One region of the Bacillus rugosus genome, then DNA from elsewhere that is predicted to be linked to it. Evidence: a T-box and tRNA genes for the amino acid it is inferred to sense, from the RefSeq annotation. Region 1 holds a T-box; the other holds one or more tRNA genes.
What was found. The T-box of region 1 lies ahead of thrS (threonine--tRNA ligase). A T-box ahead of a tRNA ligase gene usually reads a tRNA of that ligase, here a tRNA-Thr.

Region 1 (3,407 bases):
CTTCGATTTTTCACCTGTTTGACAAGGTTATCTTTAAACGTCTGAAAAGGAACGTGTTCATTCTGCTGATCTCCGAATTGGCGGACGTTTACTGCGCCTTCCTGTTCTTCATGATCCCCTAGCACCAGCACGTACGGGATTTTCTGCACCTGTGACTCTCTGATTTTGTAGCCCAGCTTCTCATTGCGCTCATCAATGCCAGCTCTTATCCCCAGCTGCTTCAGCTCTGCCTGCACCTTTCTGCAATAGTCCAAATGAACGTGCGAAACCGGTATGATTTGAACCTGAATCGGTGCGAGCCAGGCTGGGAATGCCCCGCCGAAATGCTCGATTAAAATGCCGAAGAAACGGTCGATTGAGCCGAATACCGCTCTGTGTATGACAACAGGACGAACCTTTTCATTGTGTTCATTAATATATGTTAAATCAAATTTTTCCGGCATTTGAAAATCAAGCTGAATTGTCGCACATTGATGGCTTCGTTTCAGGGCATCCCTTATGTGAAAATCAATTTTCGGACCGTAAAACGCTCCATCGCCTTCATTGATCTCATAAGGCAGACCGAGCTCCTCAAGGACGTTTGCCAAGGCACGTTCCGAAGCTTCCCAAAGGCTGTCATCGCCTAACGAATCCTCCGGGCGAGTCGAGAGTTCGACAGAATACTCGAAGCTAAATGTACGATATACCTCATCAATCAATCCAATCGCTTCTTTGATCTCACTCTCAATCTGATCCTCCCGAACAAAGATATGGGCGTCATCCTGGCAGAACGTCCGGACGCGAAGCATTCCGTTTAGAGCGCCGCTGTATTCATGGCGATGCACCTGGCCAAATTCCGCCATGCGAATCGGCAGATCCCGATACGAATACAGGCTGTTTTTAAAGATGAGCATATGTCCGGGACAATTCATCGGCTTCATTGCGAAACTTGTATCATCCACTTCTGAAAAATACATATTGTCGCGATAATGGTCCCAGTGTCCTGACTGCTCCCATAACCGCTGATTCATCATAAACGGCGTACGCACCTCATCGTAGCCGGCCTTTGTTTGCAGCTCACGCGAGAAGCGTTCCAGTTCATTGCGGACAATCTGCCCTTTCGGCAAGTAAAACGGCATCCCCGGCGCTTCTTCAGAAAACATAAACAGCCCTAGTTGTTTGCCCAGCTTGCGGTGGTCTCGTTTTGCCGCTTCTTCCAGCATATGCAGATGCGCATCGAGATCTTTTTTCTTGTGAAACGCAACCCCGTACACCCGCTGCAGAACTTCATTTTCGCTGTCTCCGCGCCAATAAGCGCCCGATAATCTTGTCAGTTTGAACGCCTTGATCATTCCTGTAGAAGGAAGATGCGGCCCGCGACACAGATCAATGAATTCTCCCTGCTGATACAGCGAGATATCCTCTCCGCGCGGAATATCCTTCAAAATCTCCAGCTTAAACGGCTCACCTTTTTTGGCAAACAGCTCTTCAGCCTCTTCGTAGGAAACCTCAATTCGTTTAATTTCCAAGTTTTCATTTATAATGTTTTTCATTTCTTTTTCGATGGTTTCTAAGTCTCCTGATGTCAAGCTTTGCTCAAGCTTCATGTCATAGTAGAAGCCGTCTTCAATCACTGGACCTATCCCCAATGACACTTCGCCGTGCAGACGTTTCACCGCTTGAGCCAGTACGTGCGCTGATGTGTGGCGAAGCACCTGCAAGCCTTCTTGGGAATCAAGTGTGATAATCGAAAGCTCAGCATCCTCCTCCAGCTTGAAACTGAGATCGACGAGCTTGCCGTTAACCTGACCCGCTGCCGCCTTCTTTTGCAGACTGGAACTGATAGAACCAGCTGCTTCTTTGATTGTGATGCCTTTCGGATATTCCTTGATCTGTCCGTCCGGAAGCTGAATGTGTACATGTTTACTCATTTTTAAACACTCCTTCATAATTGTTTATATAAAAAAACACACCCGTCCCGCTGTAAGGGACGAGTGTGTGATTAACCCGTGGTTCCACCCAAATTCCCGACAAACGCTATGTTGTCGGCTTGGTGCTGTAACGCAGCATAGACGGCATTGGATACTTTAGTTCCCCAATGCTGCTCCAAGGCGGTAAATGATCATCCTAAGCTGGGAAGCTCTCACCTTTCCTTCCCTCGCTGAAAACCGTAATAATCATTCATGTCCTTTTCATTGCATGTATTCAATTCATAAAAAAACACACCCGTCCCGCTGTAAGGGACGAGTGTGTGATTAACCCGTGGTTCCACCCAAATTCCCGACAAACGCTATGTTGTCGGCTTGGTGCTGTAACGCAGCATAGACGGCATTGGATACTTCAGTTCACCAATGCTGCTCCAAGGCGGTAAACGATATTCCTAAGCTGGGAAGCTCTCACCTTTCCTTCCCTCTCTGAAAACCGTAAATATCATTCATGTCCTTTTCTTCGCATGTATTTAGTTCATATAAAAAAACACACCCATCCCTCTAAAAGGGACGAATGTGTTTATTATCCGTGGTTCCACCCAAATTCCCGATCAACACACATGGTGTATCGGCTTTAAGGTGCTGTAACGCAGCATGACGGTATCAGATACTTGATTTCCCCGATACGGCTCAAAGGCGGTAAGCTGCTTTCCCTGCGTTAGGAAGATCTCAGCTGTCCTTCCCTCTCTGGAAACCGTAAAAAGCATCTCATGTCCTTATCAGCGCCTGTATACATTACTGATCGTTTGGTGATTTCATATATTTTACAATACATTTCCTGATACAGCAATCTGTTTTGTTAAAAAAAGCAAAAGAAACGGTTCATTTCTTTTGCTTGGTATGGTTAACAAATCTGCTTCAGTTCCTCTATGTATTGAAGCGCTTCGTCATATTCTTCATTTGTATACTTTTGCTTGCTTTTGATTGTAAAGACTTTTTCTTTCTTTTCCTCATCCTCAAGCCCGTCAAAGTAAAGGATCGTGGAAACCAGCTCTAAAAATCGTGATGAACGGTTGTTTACACTTTCGATATACCCTTTGATATCTGGCATATCTAAATCAGCATGGTCTAAAAATTCAGAGCCTGTCTCAGTCAGGGAATAACGGTATTGAAAGTAGCCGCCCTTTTTTTCCTTCACCTCATGCAGAAATCCAAGGTTGCACAGCTCTTCAATCTGGAGCGTCAGTTCCTCTGAATACGGTCCGTAAAAGTGAAAATCATATTTCTCATAGAAAGGAAACTGCATTTTCTTTGCGATATAAATCATTTTCTGCAGCTTCTTCCGCCCGATGATTTCTCCAGAATCCGAGAACACCTTCATCAGTTTTGCATGTTCTTTCAACAAATTCCCGACATCTCCTTTTTCCTTCTTTCCAATTTCTATGTCAGTCCCAGCAGCTGCCGGATTTTCATTTTCGCTTCCGGATGTTCAGAGCCGTC
Region 2 (3,407 bases), 580 kb from region 1:
ACAAGCACGATCACTACAATTCCTTTTAACAGCTGAACCGCTTTCGTGCCGCGTATCACCATAATCAATTTATATATCACATACCAAACAAGGAGAATATCAACGGCATTGCCGAGGTACTGCAAAAAAGGGATATCCTCAAAAGCCATTTCCTCGTCCTCCAAGATTTCAGTCATTTCGTATTTTGTGTTTTACGTGTTACGCATATGTACTTTACATAGCGAGCCCATTATACCACATTTCGATTTGGCAAGTGAAATGTGCCAGCCCGTTCAGCCCATAAAAAAGAGCAAAGCGGCTGAAGCGCTTTACTCTTTCCCTTTCGGATTTAATGCATTGACTACACTTTTCCCCGCAGACTTCATCTTGTACCATGTCCAGTCGAATAATTGATTGATTTCTTCAATCTGACCGGTGACTTGTCCAGCAGAGGCCATATACTTTTCGCCGTTTACGACGGTTACATTCCCGTCTATTTTGCCTTTAATAATCAGCTTGCCGTTTTTGACAGTGACATCACCTTTGACCGTCTCACCTTCTGGCACGGTCACAGTGTGATTATGCACCACAAGATTCGGCTGCTTGGACACGCTGAAATTGTGGTCATTATGCCAGCTGTTAAAAAAACCTCCGCCCATCAAAATGATGAATACCGCAGCAGCTGCGATAACAGGATGGGTTCTGAACCACCTTTTCACAGAAGCTCTTTTCTTCTCCTTAGGCAATTTCGCCATGACATTAGCGGTAAAATCCGCGGGGGCTTCGACATGCGATGTGCTCCGGACGAGCGCTATAGATTTTTCCATCTCATAAAAATGCTTTCTGCATTTCTCGCATGTCTCCAGATGTTCATTTAATACGTGTTCATCTTTTGGAAGGATATCTCCATCAAGATGCATATGCATAAGCTGCACAATTTGTTCAGGACAGCTCATTTCATCACCCCACTTAAAGATCCCTTAATTGTTTTCTAAGAGCCTCTCTGCCCCTGTGAATCCGAGTTTTCACAGTCCCCACAGGAATGTTCAGAATCTCGCCGATTTCAATTAATGAGAGTTCATCAATATACTTTAATACGATAACTGTTCTGTATTTGTCAGGAAGCTTTAAAATTTTCTGCTGAATCGTGTTTGAGAGCTCCAGTGACACAACTGCATCCTCTGGCAATACCCCATCTGCGGCGATTTGGGAATACATGGTCAAGCCTTCCGTACCAGCCACCTCTGCATCGAGGTAATAATCCGGCTTCTTTTTGCGAATGCGGTCAATAGTTAAGTTGGTCGCGATTCGATAAAGCCAAGTTGAAAATTTCCGGTTAATATCAAAACTGTCGATATTAACGTACGCTCTGATGAAAGCCTCCTGTGCTATATCCTCTGCCTCATGCACATTACCAAGCATACGGTAGCAAAGCTGATAAATTTTATCCTTGTAAATATCTACGATGTCCGCAAATGCATCTTGGTCGCCTTTTTTGACTTGTTTAATTCTCTTTTTAATCATCATTTCCATATTTATCTAACCTCTGCCTTCACCGGTCTGTATGTATACGAGCTTCGTTTCAAAAGGTTTCAATTTTTTTATAAAATAAGTTTAACAAATTTTTGGCAGGGTGTAGATGGTAATTCGTGAATAAACTACCTTAACATATTTTTAAAATTATTATACAGACTGAACAGTTAGAAGTTGGAATTATTTTTCAAAAAGAAAAAAGACACCTTTTGGTCAAAGGTGTCTGTGACTGGGCTAGCTGGATTCGAACCAACGCATGACGGAGTCAAAGTCCGTTGCCTTACCGCTTGGCTATAGCCCAATAATGGTGGAGGGGGGCAGATTCGAACTGCCGAACCCTGAGGGAGCGGATTTACAGTCCGCCGCGTTTAGCCACTTCGCTACCCCTCCATATTCATATTAAGAAAAACAGTGCCGGCAAGAGGACTTGAACCCCCAACCTACTGATTACAAGTCAGTTGCTCTACCAATTGAGCTACACCGGCAAGATGGTGGAGGATGACGGGCTCGAACCGCCGACCCTCTGCTTGTAAGGCAGATGCTCTCCCAGCTGAGCTAATCCTCCAAATGGTGACCCGTACGGGATTCGAACCCGTGTTACCGCCGTGAAAGGGCGGTGTCTTAACCGCTTGACCAACGGGCCGTTTGTGTTCTCGTCGAGCTGACAAAAGTTATTATATACAGGTCACCCCCTGTTTGTAAAGAGGAAAATTAAATTTTTTATTTTCAAACTTTTTAACTCCTTTTTTAACTGAAAAAGCCTCCCAACATTAGTCATTTATTTTATGATAGAGACAAACGATGCAAGAGAGGAGAAACCAATATGATCCTAGTCAGTTCTTGCCTTGGAGGCATTGAATGCAGATACAACGGCTCTCACGCCGCATCAGAGAAAATCAGAAAACTTGTCGGTGAAAATAAAGCAGTTATGGCTTGCCCTGAGCTTCTTGGCGGCTTCTCAACTCCTCGTGAACCTGCAGAAATTATCGGAGGCACCGGCGAGGATGTTCTCAATGGAACCGCGAAAATCATGACAGCTTCAGGAGAAGATGTAACAGAATTATATATGGAAGGTGCCGCTAAGACATTAGCTTATGCAAAAGAAATCAATGCCTCTGCCATCATATTAAAAGAAAACAGTCCATCGTGCGGAAGCGGTTTTATCTATAACGGCACATTCTCTGGCGCAAAAATCACCGGCAGCGGAGTGACCGCCGCACTGTTAGAGCAAGCAGGCTACCGCGTCATTTCAGAAAACCAGCTAGACGACATATTGTAAGGAGGCCGCCACATGACTCTAGACATTTCTTTATCCTTCTATAAGCCTGAACACTTGCCGGAGCTTCAATCATTCACGCTTAACAACGATGACAAACGCTTTACCTCTCTCCCCAAAGAGGTGCTGACTCAGGCCCTGAGCATACGGGACCGGTATCCGGTTATCATCTTAAAAGACGATCTCCCAGTCGGTTTTTTCATTTTACATACATCAAAAGAAACGCTGGCACCCTATTCTAACAATCCATTTGCTTTACTGCTCAGTTCCCTGTCATTAAACGCTGTGCATCACGGAAAAGGCTATGCAAAAAAAGCAATGCTTCAGCTTCCCTCTTTTGTGAGCGGTTATTTTCCATGGTGCGATGAAATCATTTTGGCCGTCAATCATCTGAACACACGCGCAAAGCGCCTTTATATGAAAAGCGGGTTCCTTGATAAAGGCAGGAGAAGAATCGGACCGCTCGGAGAACAGCTGATCCTTCATTATTTCTTATAGCCTGAAGTGAAATAAAATTTCAAAAATGCAAAAACATAGTTGAAATATCATGACAGAAATGAATATACTGAATATTAAGATACATTATTCTAAACAGGGGGCATCCTCATGTCAGAACCAT

Region 2: it encodes a tRNA-Thr, which carries the amino acid that the T-box ahead of thrS (threonine--tRNA ligase) is inferred to sense. The anticodon was not compared.

The regions. Positions count from the first base shown of each region.
Region 1 is NZ_CP096590.1:3,765,960-3,769,366, forward strand. Features, by position in the region: gene thrS (threonine--tRNA ligase) at 1-1,910, opposite strand, end outside; T-box leader at 1,963-2,184, opposite strand; T-box leader at 2,216-2,437, opposite strand; T-box leader at 2,471-2,699, opposite strand; gene M0696_RS19105 (YwgA family protein) at 2,812-3,312, opposite strand; gene M0696_RS19110 (HD domain-containing protein) at 3,348-3,407, opposite strand, start outside.
Region 2 is NZ_CP096590.1:196,969-200,375, reverse strand. Features, by position in the region: gene cdaA (diadenylate cyclase CdaA) at 1-149, opposite strand, end outside; gene rsiW (anti-sigma-W factor RsiW) at 309-935, opposite strand; gene sigW (RNA polymerase sigma factor SigW) at 949-1,512, opposite strand; tRNA gene M0696_RS01125 (tRNA-Gln) at 1,742-1,813, opposite strand; tRNA gene M0696_RS01120 (tRNA-Tyr) at 1,818-1,902, opposite strand; tRNA gene M0696_RS01115 (tRNA-Thr) at 1,925-1,997, opposite strand; tRNA gene M0696_RS01110 (tRNA-Val) at 2,002-2,077, opposite strand; tRNA gene M0696_RS01105 (tRNA-Glu) at 2,081-2,155, opposite strand; gene M0696_RS01100 (2-thiouracil desulfurase family protein) at 2,336-2,791, shown strand; gene M0696_RS01095 (GNAT family N-acetyltransferase) at 2,804-3,286, shown strand; gene murQ (N-acetylmuramic acid 6-phosphate etherase) at 3,395-3,407, shown strand, end outside.